2 regions of the Bacillus sp. FDAARGOS_235 genome follow, and region 2 is predicted to be linked to the other one. Evidence: riboswitches for the same ligand, from Rfam matches in the RefSeq annotation. Region 2 holds a riboswitch; the other holds the start of a gene.

Region 1 (16,211 bases), 2.6 Mb from region 2:
TGGCTCCATAGTGCTTATACAAAACAAGGCTATATGACTGAAGCTGTTAAAGGTGCCATTCAATTTGCCTTTGATAAGCTAGGTGCTAGAAGGATTGAAATTCGTACTGATGCAACAAATGCCAATGCATGTAACTTAGCAGAACGTTTAGAATTTATTCTAGAAGGTACAATGGAAAATGATTTCCTTGCGCCAGATGGTAGCTTACGTGATGCACGTGTATATGCAAAAATCAATTAAAAAACACTCGCCTTTGGCGAGTGTTTTATTTTTGTAATTGTAAATATTGCACAGCGAACATCGTCTTCGCATCATGGATACGAAGGTCTTTCATAAGATCAATCGCTTCTTCTAATGATACTTCCATTAATTCCACAAACTCATCTTCATCTAAAGCTGCTTTATTTTCTTTTTTTGTCAAACCTGTCGCTTTATATACATATAAAATTTCATCTGCAAATCCTGGAGATGTATAGAAAGAAGTAATGAGCTCCATATTTTCACATACATATCCTGTTTCTTCTTCTAATTCACGAACTGCTGTCACCTCTGGCTTTTCCCCAGGTTCTAATTTCCCAGCAGGAATTTCAATAATCGCCTTCTCAAGCGCTTTACGGTACTGCTCAACAAGCACAATTTTCCCCTCATCAGTAATAGCAATAATAGCAACTGCACCAGGGTGATTTACGATTTCACGTTTACTCATTTCTCCATTTGGTAATACTACATCATCAACACGAACTTTTATAACTCTACCATCAAAAATCGGCTCAGTTTTTACCGTTCTCTCTGCAAGATTACTCATACTATTTCATCTCCCTGTTCTATTTCCTATTCTTTCTTCATACATTTTACCACATTGAAAGGAGCGTGATAGAAATGAAAGTTTATATTTTACCAAATCGCATCACGTTAGTCGGCAAAGCATGGCAAATTCGCCATAAACTAAAACAATATGGCAAAGAGTATACAACCGTACAAGAGTGGATTACAGCGAATAAAAAGTAAACGTTTGTCAACCTCTTTTCCCTTTCGTACAATAAAGGAAAGGAGGTTGACTTATGAAAAAACGTCAATTAGGAAACTCAGATTTATTTGTGACAGAAATGGGACTTGGCTGTATGTCTCTCGGCACATCTGAAACAGAAGCTATGCGCATTATCGATGAAGCAATCGATTTAGGAATCAATTTTTTTGACACAGCGGATTTATATGATTATGGATTAAACGAAGAATTTGTTGGAAAAGCATTGAAGGGAAAACGAGACCAAATTGTTCTTACAACAAAGGTTGGAAATCGATGGACAGAAGAAAAAAACGGCTGGGCTTGGGACCCTTCTAAAGCCTACATAAAAGCCGAAGTAAAAGAAAGTTTACGTAGACTTCAAACTGATTATATTGACCTTTATCAACTTCATGGCGGAACGCTGGAAGATCCGATAGATGAAACTATTGAAGCTTTTGAAGAATTGAAAAAAGAAGGTATTATTCGCCATTACGGTATTTCTTCTATACGTCCAAATGTCATCCGTGAGTATGCAAAACGCTCAAATATCGTTAGTGTACTAATGGAATATAGCCTTTTAAATCGTCGTCCAGAAGAATGGTTCCCACTTCTTAATGAACACCAAATTAGTGTCATTGCCCGCGGACCACTTGCGAAAGGAATTTTAACTGACAACAATGCAAGAAAGATAGAAAGAGTAAAAGAAAAGGACTATCTCTCTTATTCTTACGATGAATTAAACACTGCACTCGGGAGTGTAAAAGAAGTTATCGGAGAAAAATCTTTAACAGGAACAGCTATTCACTATTGCTTACATAACGAAACTGTTGCAGCTGTTATACCTGGTGCAAGCTCTATTCAACAATTACAGATAAATGTACACGCTTGCCAACAGTTACCTGTAACAAAAGAAGAATATATACAACTTCAAAAAATCGTTAAGCATGATTCATATGCCTTGCACCGTTAAAATATCGATTTACTGATAAAAACAGATGACTGCCCCCAACATTAAACATTAGGAGGCAGTCTTTTTTATAACGTATCATATTTGTCCGGATTCGTTCCTACATGTAAATTGCGATTTAACGTATTAATTTGATTCATCTCTTCTTCAGTTAATGAGAAATCAAAGATAGTAAAATTCTCCTGAATACGAGATGGTGTCACAGATTTAGGAATCGTTACTATCCCACTTTGAATATCCCATCGTAATATAACTTGTGCGGGTGTTTTTTCATATTTGTTAGCAATCCCCTGAATAATTGGGTGCTCGAATACTTCGCCGCCCCTCATTAACGGACTCCACGCTTCCATTTGAATTTGCTCACCTTCACAGAAATTACGCAATTCAAATTGTGTTAACATCGGGTGAAGTTCCACTTGGTTTACCATAGGCTTCACTTTACAATTTGGTAATAACAGTTCTAAATGATGTTTATGAAAATTAGAAACACCAATCGCGCGTACTTTACCTTCTTCATACAATTTTTCTAAAGCTCGGTACGTTTCAATATACTTCCCTCTAATTGGCCAGTGGATTAAATATAAATCTACATAGTCCATCTGTAATTTCTTTAAGCTGTTTTCAAATGCTTCGAGTGTCTCCTCGTATCCTTGATCGTCGTTCCAAACTTTTGTTGTAATAAATATGTCTTCTCTCGAAATTCCTGATTCACGAACTGCCTCACCGACACCGCTTTCATTTTCATATACAGCTGCTGTATCAATCGAACGGTATCCAACTTCTAACGCTGTTTTTACTGCTTGCTTTACTTCGTCGCCTTCTTTCGCTTTATAGACGCCTAGACCAATCATCGGCATTTTCACGCCATTATGAAGTGTAGTTGTTGGAATATGCACAGTCGTTCTCCCTTTCATTGTTACATTTTATAAACCACTACTTTATTTCAACAAGATTCATCCAAAAAGTCAAAATATACGTATAGTTGACATAATAATTTTATACACTAAAAATACGAACTCAATTATTTACGTTTCCTTTTCTCCATTCTTTTGCTTTTTCATCAATATTACGTACAAACTCGTTTTTCCCTTCCGTATATAACGTGCCATCATATGTATATTTTTCGGCTAGTTCTCTCTTTAAAACTGCATACGCCTTTGCTTCTTCACAATGCGCCATCATATAATCACGAAACGCTAAATGCCTTACTATCTCAGGATTTCCTTTTTCAAACACGTGTAAGTGATACGAGCGTTTTTCCTCCGTTCCATGAATAAAATAACGGCGTCTTGAAATACCATTTTCTCCTTTTACGATGTAACCAAGCTCTTTAAATCTTTCATTCCAACGATCTACACGATCGATACTTTCTACCTCCATAATCATATCGATAATAGGTTTAGCTGCTAGTCCTGGCACTGATGTACTGCCAATATGATGAATCTCCACTGTTTCTGGCAGCACAGACTTCAATCTTTCAGCTTCCATTTGAAATTTTTCAATCCAATGATTTTCATATGGTACGACTACAATTTTTCTCATTTTAACTCCCCTTTTCTTACAAGCTCGTCAAAAAAATGACCAGCGATATACACTGATCATTTTCGTTATTATTTAAAGTCTTTCCAAGTAAGATTACTTTCACTTAACAGTTCTTCAAATGATTTATTCTTTTCACGTTCTTTTTGCTCTTGACGCTTTCTTTCTAGTTCTGCTGCCTCTTTTTTCTCTTCTCTCACTTGCAACTCTTTCTTCTTATTCTTTAATTGCTGCATAAGTGAATCATTTAATTGATCACCTAATGTAAGTGATTCTTTCTTCGGTTGGTTCATTTGAGATTGTCTTTGCACTTGCCTTTGTTTCTTTTTCTTCATACCGCTCACCTTTTACTTTTTTCTCCATTATAGAGGATACATGCTGAAATCGACAATAAAAAAGGTTCATTACTCTATTATTCATTATTTGTAAATTTGTTAATTTTTTTAAAAAACTAAATTTTTATATAGATATAATCCTATGAATCTATTAAAATTATGTCGTATGATGTCAGATTATAAAAAAAGGAGAAATGAATTATGTGGAAAAAAATTATTCCCGCTGTCGCAGTTTTAAGCACCATTACTTTTTCAAGTGTATTCGCCGCTCCCCCATCTCAGACTCCAGCCGAACAAAACCGTTACATAGACGTACAAATGCTTGGCATTAATGATTTCCATGGACAACTAGATACTGTTAAAAAAATTAATAATAAAGAAGCCGGTGGCGCTGATTACTTAGCCACTTATTTAAAAGAACGTAAAAAACAAAACCCTAATACACTTCTCGTACATGCTGGCGATATTGTCGGAGCTAGTCCACCAGTTTCAGCATTGTTACAAGACGAACCAACGATTGAATTTTTAAATGACTTAAAATTTGATGTAGGTACAATCGGAAACCATGAATTTGATGAAGGCATCGATGAAATGAAACGACTCATTTACGGTGGTTACCACGAAAAAACAGGGAATTTCAAAGGAGCAAACTTCCCTTATGTCGCTGCAAACTTCTATAACAAATCAACTGGTCGCTTATTCTTACCACCATTTACTGTAAAAATGGTAGATGGTGTTCCTGTAGGATTCATCGGTGTCGTTACAACTGATACACCAAATGTCGTTATGCCTACTATGCTTAAAAATGTACAGATCACTGACGAAGTGGAAGCGATTAATAAATCAACGCAACAATTAAAGCGTCTCGGTGTTAAATCCATCGTCGTCCTTGCACATGTTGGCGGAACGACAGATGAGTCTGGTATAACAAATGGCGACCTTAACCGAATTGCAAATGAAGCTGATCCAGAAGTTGATGTTATTTTCGGTGGGCATAGTCATACGTATGTAAATGGTACTGTTAATAATAAACTTATCGTACAAGCGAACTCTTACGGGATGGCTTTCTCAGACGTAGATGTAACAATTGACCGTAAAACAAAAGATATCGTAAAGAAAAAAGCTGAAGTTGTTACAACATACCATGAAGGTGTCGAACCTGATAAACAAGTAAAACAAAAGTTAGATCAATATAAAGAAAAAATCGCACCTCTTGTAAATGAAGTAGTCGGAAAATCTACAGCACCTATTGACCGTAAACAAAACGATGCTGGTGAATCTACACTTGGAAATTTAGTTGCCGATGCACAGCGCCAAACGATGCAAACTCAAATCGCACTTATGAATCCTGGTGGGATTCGTAATGACTTAGACGCTGGTGATATTACATGGGGCGAATTGTACGGCATTCAACCTTTTGGAAATCAGTTGATTAAAGCAGATTTAACAGGTCAAGATATTCGTGATATTTTAAATCAACAATGGCAAAAAGGAACAACGAGAATGCTGCAAATTTCAGGTATTCAATATACTTGGGATGCAAGCAAACCAAACGGTGAAAAGGTTACGAATATACGCTTAACAAATGGAGAAGAATTATCTCCATCTAAAACGTATAGCGTAGTTGCAAATGCTTTCTTAGCTTCTGGTGGTGATGGATTCGTATCATTTAAAAATGGTAAAAATGCAGAGACTGGTCCAAATGACTTTGAAGCACTAGTTGATTATGTAAAACAAGTAAAAGAGCCAATTCAACCAACTATTGATGGTAGAATTCAAAAAATAAATTAAGTACGCTCGAAATACGCACTCTGTACTTTTCATTGCAAAGGATATGCACTTATCCTTTATTCTAGCCGTAATATACATGAAACAAAGAAAAGGATACTCGTTCTTATAATGAACACAGTATCCTTTTCTTCAATTATCAAAATGTGATGTGTTGTTAAAGTCATATTGCTGTAAAAATTGTTGTAATGCCTCTTCTACAAGTTTAGATTTTTGAATCCCTTTTGATTCTGATATGATGTCTAATCTTGCTAATATTTCTTTATTAATAGAGAAGGTACGTTTCTTTTTTTCTGTACTTTTACTCATAATTGGTGCACTTACTTCTTCTCTCTTTCTTAATAATTCATAAATGCTTTGTAATTGCTCATAAATTAATACTTGATAATCTGTTTTCGCATATTGAAGGGCGGTCGCTTCTTGGAGTTGTAAGTGACGTGGTTCTTCTCCATCTCCTACAAAAATACGTTTCTTCCGTTCTCCATCATACTCGTATCCAATCCACCTTAATTTCTTCGATAATGTATACGGACTTATTTCAAGGCGCTTTGCTATAATAGCGATGGATTCACGCCTATTTAAACAATCTATAATTTCTCCAATCGTCACAATTTCCCCTCCTCCCATGTTGAAATGACACTAGCATGGTATGTTACAATGATTTTCTAACAGTATATGCAAAATAAATAGCCTGTGCGATTCATACGATTTCAGAAAAGGAGGTTTTCAATATGCTTTTTCGTAGCTGTACCCCACAGTTCTATAATGAAAATAAACAACTCATTCCTAATAGTATTGCTACGATGGAAAGCGTTATGATTAACAACCGAAAACAATTCCTCCTCATGCGTGGTCAAAACATAGAACAGCCTATTTTATTATGCTGTCACGGCGGACCTGGCATGGCACAAATCGGATTTATTCGCCATTTCCAAAAAGAATTAGAGAAGCACTTTATCGTTATTAATTGGGATCAACGCGGGGCAGGTAAATCCTTTTCAATGAAAGATTTCGGAGCAAATTTCACAATCGAACAATTCGTTTCCGATGCAAAAGAAGTGATTCAATATGTACTTAAAAGGTTCAACAAACAAAAACTATTTCTCGCTGGTCATTCTTGGGGAAGTATTATTGGGCTTAACATAGCACATCAATATCCAAAATATATCGAGGCTTACATCGGTATAGGGCAAATTGTACATATGAAACAAAATGAAGAATTGCTATATCAACATTTAATTCATTCTGCCAAAAAACATGATCATAAAAAAGCATTAGCTTCCCTTTTAAAATTAGGCAAACCACCATTTTTAGATACGAGACGTCTTATTATTCAAAGAAAGTGGCTTGGCACATTTGGAGGCGCAATCCAAAACGGATCTTCCTTTTCTTTCATACGAAAAGGTTTCTTTTCTCCTGAGTATACGCTATTAGATTGGTTCAAGTTTCTCGCAGGAAATTTAAAATCTGGCGTTTTATGGGAAGAAATGCTGACAATCGATTTCTTTTCGTCTATTTCAAGTTTATCTATTCCGGTATATTTTTGTTCTGGTCGCTATGATTATCAAACTCCGTATGCACTCGTTCAAGAATATTGTGATGTTATTGAAGCACCCATAAAGAAAATGATTTGGTTTCCAAATTCAGCACATTCTCCTGATCTAGAAGAACCAGAACTATTTGCTAATTCTTTACAATCCATCAAACAAGAGCTATCTTTTCATCATTAAATAAAAAAGGCTCTTTTACATTTCATAGAAAACATTTTATAATAATATGTCGCAAGTATTATGTATAAATATAGCAAACTGCTTCATATTCACTTGCCTTAACAGAATAAAAATTAGGGAGATTATATCTATTATGAACGCTGTACTCGTCGCAGTAGCAGTCATGCTATTGCTTAGTTTGTTACGTGTCCAAGTCATTGTCGCCATTATTATTGGAGCTCTAACAGGCGGACTTATCGGCGGACTCGGTATTTCAGAAACAATTAACACTTTTACAACTGGTCTTGGAAACAGTGCCCCTATCGCATTAAGCTATGCAATGCTTGGCGGTTTCGCTATTTCTCTTTCTAAAACAGGACTTCCAGATGCCATGATTCAAACCGCATTAAAATGGATTGGCAACGAACAAGACACAAAAAAACAAGTTTATTCTAAAATACTGATTTTATTCATCATTTTAACAATGGCTTGTTTCTCACAAAATGTTATCCCTGTTCATATCGCTTTCATCCCAATCTTAATTCCTGCACTTTTAAAAGTATTAAACGAGCTGAAAGTAGATCGTAGACTTGTCACATGTATTATTACATTCGGGTTAATTACACCTTATATGTGGATCCCTGCAGGATTCGGAAAAATTTATCATGACGTATTGCAAACAAATGCTGCCCAAAGCGGCCTTACATTTGATGTCGCGCTTATCCCAAAAGCGATGACTATTCCAGCAATCGGAATGATTATCGGATTATGTGTAGCGGTATTCATTACGTACCGAAAACCTCGTACATATGAAACAGAACAAATTCATACCGCTGAAAGTGAAATCGTTCCCTATACAAAGCGAAGCATCACTTTCGGATTATTATCTATCACAGCTACATTAACTGTTCAATTAGCAACAGAATCAATGATTTTCGGTGCCTTAGCGGGGATTATTGTCTTATCAATTAGTGGTAGTCTCCCCCTTAAAGAAGCAGATGCAATATTAACAAGTGGAATGCGTATGATGTCCTTTATCGGATTTGTCATGATTTCTGCCGCTGGATTTGGCGCTGTTCTTCGAAAAACAGGACATGTTGAATCACTTGTGCAAACGAGTGCACATTTCATCGGAAATAACAAACCGCTTGCTGCATTTCTTATGCTCGTTATCGGACTTCTCGTTACGATGGGAATTGGTTCATCCTTTTCAACCATTCCTATCTTAACAACAATTTTTGTACCCCTTTGCATTCAGCTTGGATTTAGTCCAATGGCTACAATTGCAATTATCGGTACAGCAGGAGCGCTAGGTGATGCAGGATCTCCAGCATCTGATAGTACACTTGGACCAACATCAGGTTTAAACGCTGACGGTCAACACCATCATATATGGGATACATGTGTACCGACTTTTCTGCATTATAATATACCGTTACTTATATTTGGCTTTATTGCCGCAATTACATTGTAAAAGGTGCGTATAAAACGCACCTTTTACTTTTTCATTTTCCCTTTTAATTGTTGAAAAGCTATTTTCGCTTCTTCTTCGACGTAATTTTCAATTGCTGGTAGTGATGGACCTATCCATTCACTCTCGATACTCCCATTCGGTCCAATAATTTTTAATTTTTCTGGTATATGTATATTTAGAAATTTGGCTGCTCGAATTAACTCGGTAGCAACCTTATCACTTGAAGCTACAATTCCATCTATATACGGATGAGTTTGCAATAACGTAATAAACTGTTTATTCGTATACCTTTGTACACATGCTTCTCGATAAGAGATCCCTTCATCCCAAACAGCGTCTAAAAATCCTGATATACGCTCTTCCATTTCTTCACTTTCTTCCCCCTCACCGAAATAAGCAAGAAAGTGACATGCTTTCTCTTTTAATAAAGAAACAGCCCTCTGTCCACTTTCATAATGATTTGTAAGAGGTTGTTTTTCCTCCATCACAACAAATGGGAATTCGATTTTCCCTAGACTTTTAAAAACTGATTTTGTCAAAATAACACCTGCAACGTTATTTTGCTTCAACATATGTATGTATCTATCTTTATTCTCTATATTACAAACGATTATTTGATAGCCTTCTTTATATGCTATTTCCTCAATACAATGTAGCAAAGTGATGTTTAATGGGTTACATAAATTCTCTACAAGTAATGCAATGATTGTTGAATTCTCTTTAAATAATGGCTTTGCTGCACTGTTTGGCCTATAACGTAATTCCTCAATTGCTTCCTTTACTTGTTTTACTGTTTCGTCATGAACGTATCCTTTTTCATTAATAACTCGTGAAACGGTTGCGACTGAAACACCTGCCAATTTTGCAACATCACGTATAGTTGCCACATCGTCACCCCTTAATATGGTAATAGATTACAATTTTAAGGTAACTTAAATTACAGTATTCGTCAAGAATAATAACTTATATTTCTGAAAATTGTTACATCATTTCAATAAACGATACTCCATCTGAATTTCATGTAAAATCGGGATATTATCATATCCAATGCGCGGAATTTCTTGCTTTATTTTTCGCGCCTCTTCTACTGCATTTACATATAAATTTGTCATCATGAAATTACGTTTTTGATAAAAGCGTAACGCGTTCATATTATCATTTGTTGTAATGAGCCAAACTCCTTGGCACTGTGCTTCTTGAGCAACTTGCAATACGCAATCCACAAGCTTCGTCCCGATCCCCTTCCTTTCTTGAAAACTATCTAACGATACAATTTCACACAAATTCCCAGTCACTTCATACGTTATAATTCCGATTATTCTGTCATCTAAAAACGCAACAAATCCTGGTAGCTCTTCTAACTGATGCCCCTTACCACGCGAAACCATCAATGAGCTCCCCCAGTTTTCACACATGAACATTCGGATTTTTTCTTTCATTGTTGATGTAATTTTTTTTATATGCACCATTTCCTATTTCTCTCCTTTTCTATCCTTGTGATACAATGTAAGTGTATCACATGTAACGGTATTTGGAGGATGAGGTAAAGTATGAAACGTTTTTTTGCAGCATTGTTTACTATACTAGGTGCGATAACTGCCCTTGGGATTTTCTTTACAAATAAAGTGATGTACTTGAAGAAAAAAACAGAGGAAGAAGTTCTAGAAAGAGAATCGAAAAAACATTTTCGTATAGAAGATTTTGACGCTCTTCATAAAGAAGAAATTCATATCCCTTCGCAATTCGGATATGATCTTCATGGATATTACATTCCTGCAGGTCATTCCAACAAGTTTATGGTTTTTTGTCACGGCGTAACTGTAAACAAAATGAACTCTGTAAAATATGCAAACTTATTTTTAAGCAGAGGATTTAATGTCCTTATTTATGATCATCGTCGTCATGGTAAAACCGGAGGAAAAACAACAAGCTATGGATACTATGAAAAACATGATTTAAAATCAGTAGTTGACTGGCTAAAAAGTCGTTTTGGCACAAATATAATACTCGGTATTCATGGTGAATCTATGGGCGCTGCAACACTACTTCAATACGCAGGACTTGTAGAAGATGGTGCTGATTTCTATATTGCAGATTGTCCTTTTTCTGATTTCTATGGGCAATTACAGCACCGCTTAAAGGTTGAATTCCATTTACCCAAATGGCCTTTATTACCATTAGCAAATGCTTTTTTAAAAGTTCGTGACGGGTATACAATTCGTGAAGTTTCACCAATCGACTGTATAAAAAACATTAACAATCCCGTTCTCTTTATTCATAGTAAAGATGACGATTATATTTTAGCCGATATGACAAAAGCTCTATATGAAGCAAAAGAAAATAATAAACAACTTTATATTGCAGAACACGGTGCACACGCTTGCTCTTATAACGAAAATAAAGAGGAGTATGAAGCAGCTCTTGATCAATTTTTGAACACATACGTAAAAGAAACAAAAAACAGGCTTGCATAAGCCTGTTTTTTTCATTGTGATAAAACGTCTGTAACTTGTTCCATGTTTTCAGAAATCCATTGCACAGCTTCATCTAGCGTTGGAAATTCTGTCGTTTGAAACGTTACCTCATCTTGAAGTAACCAAACATCCTTCGCTTCTTGTCCTACACCGGCAATCGACCAGTGCAATAAACTATATGGATGATTATCATTCAAAAATGATGCCCACGTGCGCTCATTTGCAATATTTCGTAATGTAAGTAATTGTTTATCCATCTTTCGTCACCTTACTCTAGTCAGTTATAAAAAACATTATAACACTCTCTTCTCTCCCAAAGAAAGTGCTCTTTTTATCCCGCGTTAACGGGCAGTGAGACTCCCATCTCAAAATTCAGCTGAAGCAAAGAAGTTAGGCGGGAGATTAACTGCCCGTAATCGCCCGATTGGTGAAGGCTAATAATCAGTGGAATGAACCCCCTCCACTAATTAAAGTTTCACTTTATATTGTCAAGTGCTTCCCTTGATTATATGATGAAATTAAGCGTTTGGGAAGGAGGGATAGCGTTGGCAAAAGTACAAATTAAAGTAAATGATAATGGCTCTTTTCGCGTTACAGGGGACGTGGAATTAGTCGACTCACAAGGGAATGTATTCCCAGCAAAACCAGCATTTTCTTTATGCCGTTGTGGTTTATCAAAAAATATGCCTTATTGCGATGCTTCGCATAAAGGTAAATTCGAATCTGTTGTTAGAGCACCAGAGGCAAAGTAATTTCGTATGTGACATGCACATTTTTTGTGCATGTTTTTTCTTTTAATCAAAGTCTGGATATTCCTTTTCCTAACAACATTTCTAACACTTTTGTCTCCATTTCAATCTCCATGTATTTTCACACAATTCTTCACATTCAAATATTTTTTGCTAGCCTTTTTTCTTTTTTGTGCTATAATTTGACCAAACAGCATCCTTCGGGGTCGGGTGAAATTCCCAACCGGCGGTGATGAAGTGAAAACTTCTAAGTCCGTGACCCGTTTTCAACTCGAAAACGGTGGATCTAGTGAAACTCTAGGGCCGACAGTATAGTCTGGATGGGAGAAGGATATGTTTCTAGTTTTTTATATAGTGAATACACTTTTATTTCAGTATGCATATTTTTATACATTCATTTTGAATTTATATATATGTTTAGTTTTCTATACTCATTTTTTATACTGAAATAAAAAAGAGACAACTAGCGTTTAAAAAATTCGATATTTTGCTAGGTTTTTTCCTTATGCAAAAATGTCAATCATCGCTAGGTTTCTTTCCTGTACTTTCGTATTCGAACTATAATTCTAGAAATCACGTCTCCCAAACCCCAAGGATATTAAATCCTTGGGGTTTTTTGATTTTTTTAGGAGAGGTGAAGAGAATGACTGATCAAGAATATATGAGGATTGCCTTGCAATTAGCTAAGGGGACATCAGGACAAACGAGTCCGAATCCTATGGTTGGTGCTGTTGTTGTAAAAGATGGAAACATCGTCGGAATGGGCGCTCATTTACGTGCTGGTGAAGAACACGCGGAAGTTCATGCCCTTCATATGGCTGGTGAGAAAGCCAAAAACGCTACCGTCTATGTAACACTTGAGCCGTGTAGCCACTTTGGAAAAACACCACCTTGCTGTGAATTACTCATCGAAAAGGGAGTTAAGCGCATTGTCATTGCTACCCTTGATTGCAACCCGCTCGTTTCTGGTAATGGAAAAAAGAAATTAGAAGAGGCAGGAATCGAAGTAACTACGGGTGTTCTTGAAACGGAAGCAGTTTTATTAAATCGCTACTTTTTTCACTACATGAAAACGAAACGCCCATTTGTCACGATAAAGACCGCGATGAGCTTAGATGGCAAAACAGCCACTGTAACTGGTGAAAGTAAGTGGATTACTGGTGCAGAAGCACGCGCTGACGTTCACCAATATCGCCATACACATGATGCAATTCTTGTTGGAGTGAATACAGTTATAGCCGACAATCCACATTTAACAACAAGAATTCCAAATGGCGGGAAACATTCTATTCGCGTTATTTTAGATACCCATTTACGAACGCCACCATCTTCTCATGTCATAACAGATACTTTAGCACCGACATGGATTATTGTAGGTAAGGATGTAAATAAAGAGAAAATAGCTTCTTATGAATCTAAAAATATAGCGATATTCCAAATGAAAACGAAGCAAATTGAAATTCAAGATGTTTTAGATCTACTCGGTGAAAAACAAATCCTGTCTCTCTTCATCGAAGGTGGACAAACTGTTCATGCAAGTTTCTTACAAACAAACAATTTCAATGAAATTGTAACCTATATAAGCCCGAAATTAATTGGCGGGAAAGGTGCTCCTACTCTTTTTGGAGGAAACGGTTTTTCAAAATTACAAGATTCGCTTTCCTTGAAAATTCAAGAGATGAAACAAATTGGCGATGATATCAAAATTGTTGCGACTGCCCGAAATGAGGTGACGAAATGTTTACAGGAATTGTAGAAGAATTAGGAACGATCACAAACATGCAACAAAGCGGAGAAGCGATGAAATTAACGATCCATGCAAATAAAATTTTATCTGATGTCCATTTAGGTGATAGTATCGCGGTTAACGGGATTTGCTTAACTGTAACGAGCTTTACAACTACTTCATTTACAGTTGATGCAATGCCTGAAACGATGAAATCAACATCACTTCGCCTGCTTAAATCACACTCTAAAGTAAATTTAGAGCGGGCCATGGCTGCAAACGGGCGCTTTGGTGGACATTTCGTTTCAGGACATATCGATGGCATCGGGACAATTTTAACTAAAAAACAACATTACAATGCCGTCTATTACAAAATAGCAATTTCCGATGAATTGCTACGCTATTGTTTGCATAAAGGATCCGTTGCTGTTGATGGAACGAGTTTAACGATATTTGATATAGACGAATCTTCCATAACAATTTCACTCATCCCACACACAGTAAGCGAATCTGTCATCGGAGAAAAGAATGCCGGAGATATCGTAAACATTGAGTGTGACATGATTGGTAAATATATCGAACGCTTTATTTCTAAACCTGTAAAACGAACGGGGTCAATGTCCGAAAGCTTTTTACAAGAAAACGGATTTCTATAAGGGGGAAACATAATGTTTCATCGTATTGAAGAAGCTCTAGAAGATTTAAGACAAGGAAAAGTCGTTATCGTATGCGACGATGAAAACCGAGAAAATGAAGGCGATTTTATCGCTTTAGCAGAGTATATTACGCCAGAAACAATTAATTTTATGATTACACATGGTCGCGGCCTCGTTTGCGTACCGATTACGGAAGGGTACGCAGAGCGCCTACAATTAGAACCAATGGTATCTCATAATACAGATTCACATCATACTGCGTTTACAGTGAGCATTGATCATGTTTCTACAACAACAGGGATTAGCGCTCACGAACGTGCAACTACGATACAAGAATTGTTAAACCCTGCATCTAAAGGTGCTGATTTCAATCGACCTGGACATATCTTTCCATTAATCGCAAAAGAAGGCGGTGTCCTTCGCCGTTCAGGTCATACAGAAGCTGCTGTCGATTTAGCAAAACTTTGCGGAGCAGAACCTGCTGGTGTCATTTGCGAGATTATTAATGAGGACGGTACGATGGCACGTGTACCTGATTTACTACAGTGCGCAAAACAATTTGATATAAAAATGATTACGATAGAAGATTTAATTGTTTATCGCCGCCATCATGAAACACTTGTGACGAGAGAAGTGGAAATTACCTTACCTACAGATTTCGGTACTTTCCAAGCAATTGGCTATTCTAACTCATTAGATACGAAAGAACATATTGCGCTCATAAAAGGTGATATTTCAACAGGTGAGCCGGTGCTTGTACGTGTTCATTCTGAATGTTTAACAGGAGATGTATTCGGTTCATGTCGCTGTGATTGCGGACCACAACTCCATGCAGCACTTGCTCAAATTGAGCGTGAAGGAAAAGGTGTTCTTCTTTATATGAGACAAGAAGGACGAGGCATCGGGCTTCTTAATAAGCTTCGCGCTTATAAATTGCAGGAAGAAGGATTCGATACTGTAGAAGCAAATGAAAAACTCGGCTTCCCTGCTGACCTTCGTGATTATGGTATCGGCGCTCAAATATTAAAAGATTTAGGCTTACAAAGTTTACGATTATTAACGAATAATCCAAGAAAGATTGCTGGCTTACAAGGTTACGATTTAGAAGTAGTCGAGCGTGTACCGTTGCAAATGCCAACAAAAGAAGAGAATAAAACATATTTACAAACGAAAGTAAACAAATTAGGACATTTATTAAACTTATAATCAAAGGAGAGATTTATTATGGTATTCGAAGGTCATTTAGTTGGTACAGGATTAAAAGTTGGGGTTGTTGTTGGACGTTTTAATGAATTTATTACAAGTAAATTACTTGGCGGCGCTTTAGACGGATTAAAACGTCACGGCGTAGAAGAAAATGATATTGATGTCGCTTGGGTTCCTGGTGCATTTGAAATTCCTTTAATCGCTAAAAAGATGGCCAGTAGCGGAAAGTATGATGCTGTTATTACTTTAGGTACTGTAATCCGCGGAGCTACTACACATTACGATTACGTTTGTAATGAAGTAGCAAAAGGTGTTGCGTCTTTATCACTACAAACTGACATCCCTGTTATTTTCGGTGTATTAACGACAGAAACAATTGAACAAGCGATTGAACGTGCAGGTACGAAAGCTGGTAATAAAGGATATGAATCAGCCGTTGCTGCCATTGAAATGGCTCACTTATCAAAACAATGGGCATAAAAAAAGAGGCTGCGGCCTCTTTTTATTTTTTCGCTTTTTTTCGTACATCTTTTATTAATTCATTCATCGTTTTTCCTTCTGTCTTTATACGAAGTGCTTGCG
Region 2 (16,211 bases):
GTAAATACATTGAGAAAATAAATCCTTTCAATGTATTATTTTCTAACACAATTACTTTGTGTATGGAAGAAAACGTTGAAGCATTATGATACACCATTCCTAGACGAGTTTGTAAAAATGATACGGCATATTGGAATTGCGTCATTGCAATCTCATTGTTATTTTTTAGTGTCAACAATTTGTTTGTCACTTGAAGAATAATACCGGTGATAACTTTTTCTGTTGAATAAATACTAAAAGCCTCATTTATTAATGCAGAAGTTGTAATTTCATCAAATTCTAACAAAGCTTGTAGTAAATCGTCCACTAAAACAACTTCTTTATCGTAATGTATTTCTTTTTGGGCATTACTCTGCAAACGATTCCCTTCTAATAACTGCACTGCTTGTCCAATCATCATACCGGAAGAAACCTTCTCCATTAACCATTTCAAAATTCGAATATGCTCTTCTGTATATAATCGATGCCCAGCTTGATTCCGCTTTGGGGCAATAATCTGATATCGCCTTTCCCATGCACGAAGCGTACTCGGTTGAACTCCAATAATATTCGAAACAGCTTTTATATTATATTTTCCATTTAGAGTTGGCATCATTTCCCTCCACATAACGTAATAATATGTGTTTGAGCAGGTGCTCGAAAACGAAGTGGAATCAATGTTGTTCCGTATCCATTACTAACAAAGAGAGTCGTATTTGAATGATTATATACGCCACCTTTTAAATATTTTTCAGATGGGAATAATCGAATCTGTCCTCCATGTGTATGTCCACTTAACACAAGTGAAATTTGTTCTTTTCCAGACATTTTTTTTATTATATCAGGGTTGTGACTAATTAAAATACGAAATCCCTCTTCTTTACAATCAGCCAATGCTAAGTCTAAACGATCACGTTCCAATCCAACATCATCTACACCGAGTAAGCAAATTTTCTCTCCTAACTCAGATTCAAATACAACTCTTGTATTATCTAAAACTTTTACATTATTTTCTAATAGCAACGCATCTAATTCATGGTATTCAATCTCATAGTCATTATTTCCCCATACAAAATATACAGGAGCTATCGCTCTTAACTTTTGAATATTTGCAGAGATTTTTGATAAAGGTACGCCCTTTTCCGCTAAATCACCACCAATAATAACGAGATCTACTTTTCCCTTTATTCGCTCAATTAACGAATCTGAAACGACTCTTCTATGAATATCAGAAATAAAAAACATATTCATCTGTTGAAAACTTTGCGGGAATTCTTTAAATTCTAAAGTATGTTCCAATACCGTATTACGCATCGCTTCTTTATACATTACAAGAAGAAATATTATACCTATACATATGAGAGTACTTAATATTGTAATCCATATCATATTTTTACTCCCCTACTCATAAAGATAATCCTCAGTTTTTATAACAAGCTACGAATTGCTTAATTTACTAGCTCTCTTGTTTTACGGACTTATCTTTTATCGGAATTTTTAATTCTTGACCTGCACTCACTTCATCTTCTTCTAAGTTATTATACTTTTTAATAACTTCAATCCCACTTTCATCTGAAAAATATTGCTTCGCTATACTTTCTAAAGTTTCTCCCTTTTTCACAGTATGCGTTACCACCTTCTCAGATTGTTTCTGAGTTTCAGATTTGGCTGAATCAAAAAAAATTACTTCAAACGCACTTTTACCAGCATTACTACTATCACTTTTCACCTGAATATATTTATCCGTATACCATAAAATACTAATTGGTAGCAATATGAATAGACACGTTAATACTCGGACAAAAATGTGATTCATTTTAAACTTTTGCTTTTTCTCTTTATTTCTATGAAGTTCACTTCGCGGCGGTAAACTTTCATCTTCTTCCACTTGCTCAACTTCTAATTCCTCTTCAAAATCAGGAATTCGTTTCCTCATGTTGTTCACCACCACCTTCCATTTATTTTCTTAGTTGGAGTCCCATTATAAAATCAACAAGAAAGTGTGCAAAGATTGTTATAAATAAATTCTCTGTCCATTCAAATACATAACCAAAGACAAAACTAATAAAACAGACGAAACAAAACAAAAATGGCTTTGTTATATACCGAATATGTAAGACTGCAAATACTAAACTTGCTATTATAATTCCGAAATGAGTCTGCATTACACCTCTAAATAAAAATTCTTCTGCAAAGCCAATAACGAACGTAATAACGAGTAAATGCATAACTGACATTCCTTGAAACATCTTATCGTTAATACCACCATCATCAAACCAAGACTCTGGAAATACTCGCATTGCAACATAATCTAATAACACAATACCAATCGCTAATAAACTACCTACTATAAGTATTCGTACAGGTTCCCACTTCCAAAGACTAAAAACTTCTTTTGTATCTCGAAATAATATATATGCTAGCAAACAACCAATACCAATAATAATTAGCTGTGTTATATACAGATTCAGCCTTATTTCTTTCGGACTCATATCTTCAACATTATGCCTTTGAATGTTCATCATTCCTCCATCTTTTCTAGGCCGAAAAGCTTTTGTAACTCTGTTTCCCAATTATAGTCGAAATCGGATTGTTGCGCTCGTCTTTTTTTATACTCCGTTTTTGTAATACCACAATAATCGCAGCAATTTTTCAACTCTGTCTCTTTTCTATAACCGAACTGTTGAAGTACATATTCACGCCTACATCCTTTAACTTGTATCCATGACTTCATGTTTTCTAGCTCACTATATTTATTACGCAATCTTATTTCTACTTCAGCTATTAATCTGTTCATGATTTCATCTGACAAGCTCTCTAATATTAGTTTTCGCCGTTGTATGATCCCAAGCCGTTCGAGATGATAGCGGATGAAACGCCAATATTGTTCATTAAATCTTGCTGCATTATAACAAATTTCTTCTACATCTTCTATTGGTAATTCTTTCGTTTGAAACATTCTTTCTTGTAGTAAAGAAAATAAAAATTGTATTTGCGACTTACTTGGCAATTCATCTTCAATAATTGAAATTGGCAAATCGTGATCCAACGGACTACATAATAAAAAGGCTATACTCGGTTCGCCATCTCTTCCAGCTCTTCCGATTTCTTGCAAGTAGGAAGCTATATTAGTCGGATAATGGAAATGAATAATATATCTCGTATTCGACTTATTTACTCCCATACCAAAAGCACTTGTGCATATTACAATTTGCAATTGATCATTCATAAATTGCTGCTGAATTAACATACGCTCTTCATGTTCCATACCACCATGATAAAAAGCCACACCAGTACAGCCTTTTCCTCTTAAATATTCCGTTAAACGTTCTGTCCATGCTCTACTTGAACAATATACAATCCCAGGCCCCTGTAAATACATCACATGTTCCAAAAGTGCTTCTTTCTTCTCTTCTATCGTCTCTACAAATTGCACTTCCATTGCAATATTTGGACGATCAATAGAGTATGCATGCTGCGAGACATTCTTTAAACTTAAACTCTCTGCTATATCTTGCAGTACATCCTTTGTCGCTGTCGCTGTTAATGCTAGTACCGTAGGAGATCCAATGTTCTCAATTACTACGTTTAATTTTTTATAATCCGGTCTAAAATCATACCCCCACTGCGAAATACAATGGGCCTCATCCACAACAAACATTGAAATATGAATTTTCTTCAATTCTCTTATTAATAAATCCGATTGCAACATTTCTGGAGACACAAAAATAAATTTATAAAAAGCCAATTTTTTCATCGCTTCTCTTTTTTCACTTAATGTCCGAAAACTATTAAATGCAATCACTCGATTTTTCACAACATACTTTAATTGTGTAACTTGATCTTCCATTAAAGATAATAGTGGTGATACAACAAGCACTGTTCCTTCTTGCATTAGCCCTGGGAGTTGATAGCACATAGATTTCCCTCTTCCAGTCGGAAGCATCGCTATAACATCTTTTCCTTCTAATAAGTCTGTAATAACTTCTTTTTGTCCTTGACGAAATTCAGAATATCCAAACCACTTATATAAATATTCCTCAAGTTTCATTTATACCCTCCATCCGTGCCAATACAAGACGGACTTCAAAATAAGATATCTCTTCCCCAACCGCTTGTTTCAAGACACGTAACTTACGTGTTTGTAATGTCTCAATTACTTCTTTTACTTTATCTATTTTGTCTTTCTCCATAAACATCTCAATTGAAAATTCTTTTTCTCGTAAAGCGATTTCTACAAAATGATCTTCTATCGTTGCAACCTTCAAATTCCGAATTGTTGCTATTTCTTCCAGAAAGCGTCCTTGTCTCCAAAGATTATATGTTTTTTTCGTAGATATGCTAAATAAATCAGCCTTCTCATTTGGATAAGATATAATTTCAGCTAATAACGGAAACTCACTTTCTTTATTACGAACTTCTTGAATAATGAAATGAATTGTACCCCAAAATAAAAAATACACTCGAAATACATCTTGTTTCGTAATTTCCGCTAATTGTTGCAACGTACAACCGATGCGTTTATAGCCCGTTAAGCGATATGTTACGATTGTCGCCTCTAATGGTTTATTTTTTTGTAAAAGAGTATACATCTCCTTCCACAACCTTTTAGCCAATTCACTTCTCATATATGGTATTCCAGTGAGAAAACGTTTCACCCACATCATTATTTCTGTATCTTGCTGAATTGGAATAAATTTCGTATTCACCTGTTGTAAATTCGAAATGGTTTGAACGATTAATGATAATCTCTTCCAAAACGTTTCACCTATTTCACCATAGTGTAAACCATGTAAACACGTCGGAAAAGCAAAGTCATCTTTCCATTTGTTTAATTGCATGTTACCAGCAGTCGTTACTACGTATGTATTTTCATGTATAGATTGAACTAAATCCGTTTGTACCAACTTTGCAACTTCTTGATCATAATCAGCTCTATTCAAAGATTTATAAATCCCAAACAAAAAAGAAATTTGAAACATATTCCCATCTTGTAATGTTTGCGATGACCTCTTTCCTTTTAATAAATAATAAATAGAAGAAACGGTCCTTTCGCCATTCAATTGTTTTAAACAATACAATAAAGTATATTGTAGTTGCATTACCGCTTCCCCTTTCCAATTTAACTTAATTCTTTTTCAATATGATTACAACGTCTACTGTTACTCATTAACCTTATCATATCGGTACCATATGCTTGTACATACTCTATTGTACCAAACGAAATAACATTTACGTATTTTGAAAATCTTATGACATAATTCAAAAATAAGTTGACACTCTAATTGATAAGCATTATCATTATAATTTTATGTTGAAAAGTTTTACAAACCGTTTTACAATAAGGTTATAATTTTTATGGCGAGCTTTTCACATACATATTATCAGGAGGGAAAAAAGATGGCAAAATATACAATCGTTGATAAAGATACTTGTATCGCATGTGGTGCTTGCGGCGCTGCTGCACCAGACATTTATGACTATGATGATGAAGGTATTGCATTTGTAACATTAGATGATAACCAAGGTATCGTTGAAATTCCAGATGTATTAATTGAAGATATGATGGATGCATTCGAAGGTTGTCCAACTGACTCAATTAAAGTTGCTGACGAATCATTTGACGGCGACGCTTTAAAATTCGAATAGTCTTTTATTAACTTCAAAAAATGCCCCTCATATTGATGAGGGGCATTTTTTGTTCCCTATTTTCATTCTACTTATCAAAAAACCATTAGTAGTTTCACACTACTAATGGTTTTATTTTATATGTTATGCATTTTTCATTTTTGCAAACACCCATACTTTCAGGCGTGAGAATAATGCTACAAATACAATTGTTACTACAATTCCTTTAATTAAATTAAACGGTAAGATCGCTGTTACAACAGTCGTTCTTATAGCCTCACTAGACATAGCAGGTGCATTTAAAAACCAAGTGTAAGCTGGGAATATGATGATATAGTTTAATACACTCATAATTAGCGCCATTGTAATTGTCCCTAACATTAGTCCTGTCGTTAAACTCTTTACAGTACGATACTTTCTAAATAAGAAAGCTGCTGGTCCAATAAATAAACATCCTGCAATAAAGTTTGCAATTTCTCCAACTGGCACTCCTACTAAACTACCTTGAATCCCGTAATGTAAAATATTCTTTATTCCCTCTACAATTATCCCCGCAATTGGTCCAAAAATAATTGCAGCAATTAGAGCTGGCACATCACTAAAATCAATTTTTAAAAATGGCGGAAGCCCTGGGAACGGGAAATCCAACATCATTAGTAAATATGCAATACTACTTAGCATTGCTACACTCACCATCTTTACTACACTGTTTTTTTGTTTCATCGTTCTCTCTCCTTTTCCATCGATCATCTCATGGAAAGTGGAAAGGTTCTGCTATGCCTATTTTTTCATAGAATGAAAAAACCCTTTGTGTTTTACACAAAGGGAGAATTTAAGGCATATCAAACAGACGTTCAAATTCCTATCTTTTTTGAACGCTTGAACCTCCATCTTCTCCCATCCAGACTATACTGTCGGCTTTGGAATCACACCAAATCCTGCCTTAACGGCTCGCGGGCTTAGAACGAAATCATAAATAGTTCATCACCGCCGGTCGGGATTTTCACCCTGCCCCGAAGATAGACCGATATTCTATTTTCCCCTTCATTATACAACAACCTAATAACATTGTGAACTAAAAAATTGTAACTTATTTAAAATTAGTTATTTATTTTTTATAACCCATTAATAATTGCAAAATATTTTACAATACACCCCATATTTTTTATTATTAGGCATTTCTCTTTTGAATTCCCTAGTCATATATAATGAAAAGTGATAAGATGTTGAATTGTTAAGATAAGAACATTTTCTGAGTTATGGAGGAAATGTCATGAAGAAAGATAAAAGACACTCTATTCGAGAAGCAATGAAAAAAAACTTAAGAAAAGAATACTTTTACTTAAAAAAAGAATTACTTTTCTACTGTCCAATTGATTTAGGCACATTCTCAAGCGAGACATACTATGCTGCTTTCGATGAAGATGGCATCAGTATTTATCAGTATGATAAAAAAACAGAAAGTAAATTAAAATTGTGCGAGCGTCATCCATGGAAGAGTTGGAATAAAGTGAAGGTTGATCACTATTTGACAACTTCTCAATTTATTTTTCAAGGTGAGCGTAACTGGATATTATCCCTTTTCCAAAAAGGAAAAGAAGCTCAAAAAATTATCGAAGAGCATACATCTTTACAAACAGAAGTTGTTTCTCGCTCTTTCTTAAAAAAACTTCCTGGTTTTCGTTCTAATACACCGTTGAATAAATACATCGGCAGCATTTGTTACACTGCACTTATTGCATTTTTATTAAAATGGATGATTCCATTTCAAGCACCACAAATCGCCCTGTACTCTCTTTCGATTGGTTGTATGCTTCTTGGCTTACTTTGTTTGACAATCGGTTTAATTGAACCGACTATTGTACTGTTTCGAACAAAAGAAAAAACAAGAACAAAAGTTTTTTACTTATATAGCTACTTAGCTATTTCTGGATTTATATGTGTCTTTATTTTTTGGTAAAAGAAGAGCTAGTTAAACTAGCTCTTCTTTACTTTACGTATAATTGTTGACTTGGATAAATTCGCTCTTGCTGCAATCCATTTTTTGCTTTTATTTCCTTAAGTGTCATACTAAATTTCCTTGCAATATTAACTAAAGTATCCCCTTTTTGTACAACATATAATGAGGAAGAAACAACTTCATTTCTTTGTTCATTTAAAACAAGTAATGGATTCATCGCATTCTTTTTCGCCATCGTCCATCTTCCTTGATGAAGTTCTAAATGTAAATGTGCACCTCGTGATTCTCCTGTGTTTCCTACTTCTCCAATTATTTCTCCTTTTGAAATATAATCCCCTTGAACTACGTGTCTCTTATTTAAATGTGCATACACAGCCTCATATTCTCCATGTTTAATAAATACAACGTTCCCATAACTATTTGAATAATAAGACTTTGTCACCTTACCATCTTGAATAGCTGCCACAGGTACTCCGATCGGTGCAGCTATATCAATACCGTAGTGTTTTCCATGCCTTGTCCCAAAATAATCACTTATCTGTCCTTCCACAGGCCATGTCCATCGATTTTCTTCTGCGTAAACATGTAATTGAGATAAAAACAGTACAGTCAATAACATGACGCTACATTTTAACACTTTCATATACATCCTCCGTTTTCTAATTACCACCATACCTTCTCTATTTTGGTATATTACAGAAAAAAGTATACAAAAAAGAAAGTGAATTACTCCACTTCCTTCTCTTTCTTATCACGAAAAACTAATGCGCTACGGTTATACTCCACATCTTTTACTTGTAATCGAGTATTTATTACTCTAGCTACTGCAAACAAATAATCAGATAATCTATTTACATACTTTAGAACAACTTCATTTATTTCCACTTCTTTTTTCAACGACACGATAGAGCGCTCTGCTCTTCTTACAACAGTACGTGCAATATGAATGGTAGCCGATGCCTCGCTACCACCTGGTAAAATAAAGCGTTCTAATGGTGGCGCTTCTTCTATATACAAATCAATCCTTCTTTCCAAGCTTTCGACCATTTCGATCGTTACTTTATAAGGGATTTTCTCCTCCACTATCGCCAAATCTCCCCCGCAATCAAATAGTTCATGTTGAATATTTTCAAGGTCATTGTAAACATCTCCAAATGCCCCGCCTTGTAGCTTAGTCATCGCATATCCAATATGAGAATTCGCCTCATCTATCGTGCCATATGCTTCTACACGAATATTATCTTTATCCACCCTGCCACCTATTACACTTGTTTTCCCTTTATCTCCTGTTTTCGTATATAATTTCATTTCTTCACAGCACCTCTCTCGATATTCTTAATTCGACTAAGATAGAAAAAAGTTCTACTATAATTTATTTAATTGATTTTACAAAAAAATAAAAAACAGTAGAACTTTATTTATTATTAACTTTAAAAACATATATCTAAATTATACGATTCGGCAAATATACAGAGAATGTAGTTCCTTCTCCAACAACACTTGAGACAGAAATTTTCCCATCATGGCCTTGAACAATATTTTTAGCAATCGCAAGCCCGAGTCCTGTTCCACCCTTTTTCCCGCGTGTTCTTGCTTTATCAGCTTTGTAAAAACGATCAAACAAGAATGGAATATCTTCTTCTGGAATACCAGCACCTGAATCTTGCACTTCGAAAGTAAGACCATTATTTTCCGTATGAATTACAAGTGCAACATGTCCACCTGCATTCGTATGACGAATTGCATTATCAATTAAATTCGTCAACACCTGTTCCATACGGTCTGCATCAAACGGATATTGTTCAATTGGATTTTGGAAATCTACTGTTAGTTCAACTTCTTTATCCTTTGCAATCCCTTGGAATTTACGGCCAATCTTTTCGACAAATGGATGAATATCTACTTCACCAATATGTAACTCTACGTGGCCACTTTCCATACGAGCTAAATCTAATAATTCATTTACAAGTTTACCTAAACGAACGGATTCATCATAAATGATTTGAACAAACTCATTAATTTCCTCTTTCGTTTGCACAATATCATCTAAAATCGCTTCACTATACCCTTGAAGCATGACCATTGGTGTACGAAGTTCATGTGATACATTGGCAATAAAGTCTTGACGCATCTTCTCAAGACGGCGTTCTTCCGTCATATCACGCAACACTGCTACAGCCCCACGAATTTTCGTTTGATTGTAAAGCGGCGTCATAAGAACTACGTAGTTACCTTTTTGCAAATTAATTTCAACAACTTGTTGTTGCTCACTTTCTACAACGCGATGGAATAGTTCCACAAGTTCAGAAGGTAGTTTTTTACTTAGCTCTATCTCTTTTTCTTCTTGCCAAACTTGTAAGAAATTTTCAGCCGGTGGATTAATAACTACGACTTCACCTTCTTGATTTAACGTAATAACTCCATCTGCCATACTACTCAAAATACTAGCTAACTGTTCTTTTTCTTGCTGCAAAGCATTCATATTAAACTTCAACTGTTTACCCATTTGATTTAAGGCCGTTGCAAGCTCACCAATTTCATCCTGAGATACCATAGGGGCCTTTGCATCAAACTTCCCACGTGCCACCTCAAAAGCAACCTCACGCATTTTACGAAGCGGTGCGGTAATTCGAGTAGATAAGAAGAACGCAAAGAAAGTTGTTAATATAATCGCAATCCCAGCCGATAAGAAAATAAAATCAGTCGTTCTCTCCATACCTTGTATTGGTACTTGTAAAGATTCATATACGAACACTGCACTTTGATTTTTTGATTGCACCGGTTTTCCGACAATCATAATATCATTTTCAGTATTTTTATTCTTCCTACTATTAGAAGCTTTTCTTATGTTGTTTTTAATTTCTTTTTTATCTTTAAAAACAGCAGCTAATTCTTTATCTTCTTTTAAATCATCTATTGTTAGCGTAACTAATCCTTCTTGTTTCGGAGAAGATGAAATCTCCTTACCATCTTCTACAATAATGATTCTTGAAAGTGGGTCAGAGAATTTATACGCGATATTCTCAATCGTTTTTACATCGGCACCTTCTTCAATTAACTCTGAAACACTTGTTGCAACTTTCTGAAGCCTAGCTTCACTCATATCAACATAATACGTTCTAAAAAACTGTGAAAGTAAAATCGCAACAAATCCAAGAACAAACGAAACGAGAAGTAATATGGTCATCCATAACTTCCCTACTACACTTCTCCAAAGCATCAGTCGTTCACAACCTCAAACTTGTAACCCACGCCCCAAACGGTAACAATCATCTTCGCAGCATCTGGTGATTTTTTACTTAATTTCTCACGTAAACGCTTTACATGCGTATCCACTGTACGTAAATCTCCGAAGAATTCATATTGCCATACTTCTTTCAACAATTGCTCTCGATCGAATACCTTATCAGGAGCTTTCGCTAAGAATAATAGTAATTCATATTCTTTCGGCGTTAAGTTCACTTCATTACCATCTGCAGTAACACGATGTGCATCGTTATCAATTGTTAAGTGCGGGAACACAGTAACATCTTTCGTCGTTGTATCTTGTGTAAAGAATGTTGTTGGTACAGCACGACGTAACACCGCTTTCACACGAAGCACTACTTCACGTGGGCTAAATGGTTTTACAATATAATCATCCGTTCCAACTTCAAATCCTTGTACCCGATTTACTTCTTCACCTTTTGCCGTCAACATAATAATTGGTGTCGCTTTTTTCTCACGAACCCCTTTGCACACTTCGATACCATCTTTACCAGGCATCATAAGATCCAATAAGATTAAATCATAATCATTTTGCAACGCCATTTCTAAAGCTGTATCACCATTATCTGCTTCCTCAATTGTGTATTGCTCTCTTTCTAAGTACATTTTCAATAAACGACGAATGCGATCCTCATCGTCTACAATTAAAATTCTAAATTCATTTTCCATTTCTACCCGCTGCATATTTTCACATCAGCGGTTCACACCTACCCTTCTACACTATTATGTTGCGCTATTCTCGGTTATTTAAGCACTCCTCTAAATGTTTCACTTCCCACTATTATGCTTCACAAGAATAATAAAGTTTGTTCAATTTTTTTCCAAAACTATGTATTTTATTTGAACAGTATATTATGTCCTCGACATCATTTTACAAAATCAACCGCTACTTTGTCATGTTTTTCTCAAAAAAGAAGAAAATTTGACAAAAATAAAATAGGAAAGTGACATACACTCTCCTATTTTATTTCTCTATGCATATGAATGTAAACCCGCAATGATTAAGTTCACTACAATAAAGTTAAACATAATGATCGCAAAACCAATTACTGCAAGCCACGCTGATTTTTCCCCATGCCATCCTTTAGATAATCGTAAATGTAATACTGCCGCATAAAAGAGCCACGTTATAAGTGCCCAAACCTCTTTCGGATCCCACCCCCAAAAACGCGTCCATGCTATTTGAGCCCAAATCATCGCAAAAATTAGCGCACCTAATGTGAAAACTGGGAATCCAATTGCAATAGATCGATATCCGATTTCATCCAGTAAATCACTATTCGTATTCTTTACTAGTGGCTGAAGTGCCGCTGATACTCGTTTGCGTAAAACAAGTCTTAATACAACATAAAGTAGTGTTCCAACTATTACTGACCAAATAACAGTATTTAATTTTTTCGCATTTACAATCGCTGGAACTTCGACTGTCGGTTCTAATTTATTTTCTGTCAGTAACTTCCCTTCATGTGGTCCAACTAAAGCTGGGAGATTATACTTCATCTCGACTTGTTGTTCATTTTTATCAATCCATTGAAACTTAGCTTCATATTTCATACTGGAGAATACTGTCGTTACCGCAATAAATCCAACTGTACAAACAAGTGTGAACACTACCGTTTCTAACCAAAATGTACGTTTACTTCTCGTTGATTGATCTACATTTTTCAATAAATACATAACGCCCGTAATAAAACTAATTGCTAAAATTGCTTGTCCTGCTGCTGCAGTCGTCACGTGAATGTGTAACCAGTTACTTTTTAAAGATGGGATAAGCGGGGATATTTCCCTCGGGAACATACTTGCATAGGCAATTAATAAAAGAGCAACTGGTAATGCAAATAGTCCCATTATACTTACGCGGTACATAAAATACATTACAATAAATGCTCCGACAAGCATCATACCGAAAAACGTACCGAATTCGAAAAAGTTACTAACTGGCGCATGACCTGATGCAATCCACCTTGTAACAAAATATACTGTTTGTGCTATAAATCCTAAAATTGTAATCGTTATTCCTACATTTGCCCATTTATGACCCTTTTCTTTAATTGCTCCCCCAAAAAATAGAGTTGCTATTAAATATAAAATAAATGCGGTAAAGAGAAAGTTACTACTTATTTGCACCATATCGTTTCCCCACCTTAACTAATTTTTTTATCAATTACTTTATCATTTGGCTGTGGAATTGCTGTACCTTCTAGTATTCTTTCAATATCTTTCTTTAAACCGAACCAATTTTTATTCGTATGTCCTGCAATCCACCATTCATCATTAACACGTTGTATCCAAATACGGCGATGATTCCAATACATACCTTGAATGACACCAACCATAAATATAAATCCTCCAATACCAAGAATCCAAAGCGTTAAATCTTTCCTAACCGTTAGAGCTGTCGCATTTTGCATTTCAACACCTGCAAATGACATTTTATATTTGTTGTTTCCATCTGCTTCTATATTTTGCTGAATACCAACGAAACTCACTTCACCATCTGGCGTCTCAGGCGTAAACATTTTAAATACGAATGCAGGGTTGTTTGGTAATTTTGTTTTTGTATTCGGTTTTCCATTCTCATCAAAATAAAAATCTGGAAAATAGCTTAATAGTTCTAAAGAATAACCATTTCCTAAATCGTATTTTTCTGTAGGATTCGCTAAATCTACTTTAATTGGTCCCCACTTTTGATTATTTTCTTTGTTTTGCAAGTGGAAGGACATACTTTTAAATTCACTTTCTTTATAATCCACTTGATACACTGCAAATTGATCAAATTTCAATGGCTCATTCACGCGAATTTCCGCTTCTTTTACTTTTTCTAATTTCGGTTTTTGCCCTGCTATATTTTCGCCTACCGCTTTATATAATACTGCATTCGTTTGGAAGTTTTTCGCAATCATTTTATCCCCAACACGGTCTATCGCTTCATCAAAAACTTCCTTATCCTTACTTTTATCATAAACTTCTTTTATAAACTTCTCATTTTTTAAATAGTATTGACCATCCGTCCCTGGTACTTCTTTCGTTTCACCATCACGTAACCAAAGAGCTTCGTCTACGTACATACTCGGTAAAAAACGAAGCATCGCACCGAATAAAAAGATAATAAGGCCGATATGATTTACATATGGACCCCAACGTGAGAAACGTCCCTTTTCCGCTAAAACGTTTCCGTCTTCCACTTTCACGTTATAGTTTCTTTTCTTTAAATTCTTTTGCACTCTTTCCAAGTCACCATCTTGCGGAGTACCAGTCCCGTATAATCTTTGTCTCTTTAAAAAGCTAGGATGTCTTTTTACCCCTTGTTTTTTTAAAGCTTTATAAAGGGGAATAACACGGTCTAAACTACATATCACAAGTGAAGTACCGATAGAAGCAATTAAAATCATGTACCACCATGAACCGTATAAATTATTAAATCCTAATTGATAGTATAATTGCCCTAAAAATCCGTATTCCTGTTTATAATATTCAGCTGGTGCAATTCCTGGCGTTATGTACATTTCTTGCGGAAAAATTGTTCCTATCGCTGATGCAGCTAAAGTTATTACGATTAGCCATACACCTACTTTTACAGAAGAGAAAAAGCTCCAAATTTTATCGACTATCGTTTTTGTTTGCGTGAGAGATCTCCGCGCACTCCCCTCATAGCGCATATCCAATAGTTTTACATTTTCATTGCTTTCAAATGGTTTCCCACAAGCTTCACAAAAAATGGTTCCTATCGGATTAACATGTCCACACTCACATTTAATTTCTTTCAACACTCTCACCGCCCCTGTATCTATATGTACTATTGTATATTCTAACCTCAAGTTACCGCAATACTCAGAATTTTTAAATCAGAGGCGCTATAGACATGCACCTCTTATGTAAAGGCTTTCTTTATTACGGAGTAATTTTCTTCAAATAGCCTTCTAACTGTTCTTTCGTTTGTTCACCTATAATTTGCTCCACTACTTTTCCATCTTTATCAATCAAAAAGCTTGTCGGTAATGGACCTACTCCATATGTGCCTATGATTTTTGTTCCTTTATCAATGGCAACTGGGAATTTCAAATCATATTGTTTCACAAAGTTCTTAACAGCAATATCTGTTTCATCTGCATCTAACGCAATAATTTCAACGCCTTTTTCTTTATACTTTGGATATAATTCATTCATATAAGGCATTTCTTTTTCACAAGGTTTACACCAAGTTCCCCAAAAGTTTAAAAATACACCTTTACCCTTTAAGTCCTTTAATTCAATTTTCTTTCCTTCCAAATCCGTCACAACAAAATTAGGTGCTTCTTTCCCAATTTGCATTTTCTCTTTATCAGTGAAAAACCCTTGATAAAGGGTAAATCCTACAGCACCGCTTAAAATGAGCAGGATGATAACACGAAATAATAAGCGATTTTTCTTCATCTTGTCTCCCCTCTCCTCGGTAAATGGTATGTATTCTTTTCTGTAAATGTTATATTGAATAAATCACCAGCAGAGCACTCCACTGGTGAAATTTTAACTCTATAGCTTATCTTGGCTTTGTAGAAGCAAGCGCGCGTAATTGTTTTACCTCATGTGGTGTCAATTCTCTTGCATCACCAGGTCGCAAACTACCCACTTCTAAAAAGGCATAACGTTCACGTTTTAATTTCACTACTTTACAGTCTAACGCTTCAAACATACGACGTACTTGACGGTTACGGCCTTCGTGAATTGTTAATTGTACAATCGCCATCTCTTTACGCTTGTCCCAAGAAATAATTTTCACATTTGCTGGTGCTGTCTTTCCGTCTTCTAATGTAACACCTCGTTCTAACATGCGAATTTTCTCACCTGTTAATGGCCCTTTTATTTTTGCAACATATGTTTTTTCAACTTTATATCTCGGGTGCATTAATACATTAGCGAAGTCCCCATCGTTTGTCATTAATAATACGCCAGACGTATCATAATCTAAGCGTCCGATTGGGAATAAACGTTGTGTAATTTCAGGGAAAAAGTCTGTTACAACATTTCTTCCTTTATCATCTGATACACTTGAAATTACGCCAGTTGGTTTATATAGTAAAAAATAAACAGGTTCTTCTTTTTCAAGAGGGATGTTATTTACTTCTACTTTATCTTGAGGAGTTACTTTTGTTCCTAACTCCTTCACTATTTTTCCATTAACTTTCACTTTTCCTTGCTGAATTAATTCCTCAGCCTTTCTTCTCGATGCAATACCTGCTTGTGCAATCACTTTTTGTAATCGTTCCATTTCTTTTTTTCACCTCGAATTTATCTTACCTTACATTAGAAAGACTTGGCAACCGCATACGTTTTACGACTGTTCGCCTCGTCTCACTTAAACAACATAGCGATGATATTAAACATATAAAGGGCAAAT

The links. Region 2 has a riboswitch for FMN ahead of A6J74_RS09400 (ECF transporter S component). Riboswitches for the same ligand answer to the same signal wherever they lie in the genome.
Region 1: linked by a shared signal. The riboswitch ahead of ribD (bifunctional diaminohydroxyphosphoribosylaminopyrimidine deaminase/5-amino-6-(5-phosphoribosylamino)uracil reductase RibD) and the one ahead of A6J74_RS09400 (ECF transporter S component) in region 2 are both predicted to bind FMN.

What each region holds. Positions count from the first base shown of each region.
Region 1 is NZ_CP020437.2:4,194,019-4,210,229, reverse strand. It holds gene A6J74_RS24055 (GNAT family N-acetyltransferase) at 1-240, shown strand, start outside; gene A6J74_RS24050 (NUDIX domain-containing protein) at 266-805, opposite strand; gene mciZ (Z-ring formation inhibitor MciZ) at 880-1,008, shown strand; gene A6J74_RS24040 (aldo/keto reductase) at 1,062-1,976, shown strand; gene A6J74_RS24035 (aldo/keto reductase) at 2,042-2,869, opposite strand; gene A6J74_RS24030 (GrpB family protein) at 2,991-3,515, opposite strand; gene A6J74_RS24025 (YqkE family protein) at 3,584-3,847, opposite strand; gene A6J74_RS24020 (bifunctional metallophosphatase/5'-nucleotidase) at 4,049-5,638, shown strand; gene A6J74_RS24015 (ribbon-helix-helix domain-containing protein) at 5,768-6,244, opposite strand; gene A6J74_RS24010 (alpha/beta fold hydrolase) at 6,367-7,365, shown strand; gene A6J74_RS24005 (Na+/H+ antiporter family protein) at 7,499-8,818, shown strand; gene A6J74_RS24000 (LacI family DNA-binding transcriptional regulator) at 8,842-9,705, opposite strand; gene A6J74_RS23995 (GNAT family N-acetyltransferase) at 9,805-10,287, opposite strand; gene A6J74_RS23990 (alpha/beta hydrolase) at 10,369-11,292, shown strand; gene A6J74_RS23985 (DUF2552 family protein) at 11,304-11,549, opposite strand; gene A6J74_RS23975 (CDGSH iron-sulfur domain-containing protein) at 11,802-12,044, shown strand; FMN riboswitch at 12,234-12,377, shown strand; gene ribD (bifunctional diaminohydroxyphosphoribosylaminopyrimidine deaminase/5-amino-6-(5-phosphoribosylamino)uracil reductase RibD) at 12,685-13,797, shown strand; gene ribE (riboflavin synthase subunit alpha) at 13,779-14,423, shown strand; gene ribBA (bifunctional 3,4-dihydroxy-2-butanone 4-phosphate synthase/GTP cyclohydrolase II) at 14,436-15,629, shown strand; gene ribH (6,7-dimethyl-8-ribityllumazine synthase) at 15,648-16,109, shown strand; gene A6J74_RS23950 (hypothetical protein) at 16,132-16,211, opposite strand, start outside.
Region 2 is NZ_CP020437.2:1,505,338-1,521,548, forward strand. It holds gene A6J74_RS09365 (MerR family transcriptional regulator) at 1-592, opposite strand, end outside; gene A6J74_RS09370 (metallophosphoesterase) at 592-1,368, opposite strand; gene A6J74_RS09375 (LysM peptidoglycan-binding domain-containing protein) at 1,436-1,915, opposite strand; gene A6J74_RS09380 (CPBP family intramembrane glutamic endopeptidase) at 1,938-2,501, opposite strand; gene A6J74_RS09385 (RecQ family ATP-dependent DNA helicase) at 2,501-4,030, opposite strand; gene A6J74_RS09390 (YpbB family protein) at 4,020-5,081, opposite strand; gene A6J74_RS09395 (ferredoxin) at 5,380-5,628, shown strand; gene A6J74_RS09400 (ECF transporter S component) at 5,752-6,330, opposite strand; FMN riboswitch at 6,493-6,632, opposite strand; gene A6J74_RS09405 (hypothetical protein) at 6,881-7,567, shown strand; gene A6J74_RS09410 (peptidoglycan DD-metalloendopeptidase family protein) at 7,596-8,210, opposite strand; gene A6J74_RS09415 (cob(I)yrinic acid a,c-diamide adenosyltransferase) at 8,294-8,875, opposite strand; gene resE (sensor histidine kinase ResE) at 9,012-10,787, opposite strand; gene resD (DNA-binding response regulator ResD) at 10,787-11,503, opposite strand; gene resC (cytochrome c biogenesis protein ResC) at 11,807-12,964, opposite strand; gene resB (cytochrome c biogenesis protein ResB) at 12,979-14,604, opposite strand; gene resA (thiol-disulfide oxidoreductase ResA) at 14,726-15,247, opposite strand; gene rluB (23S rRNA pseudouridine(2605) synthase RluB) at 15,354-16,082, opposite strand.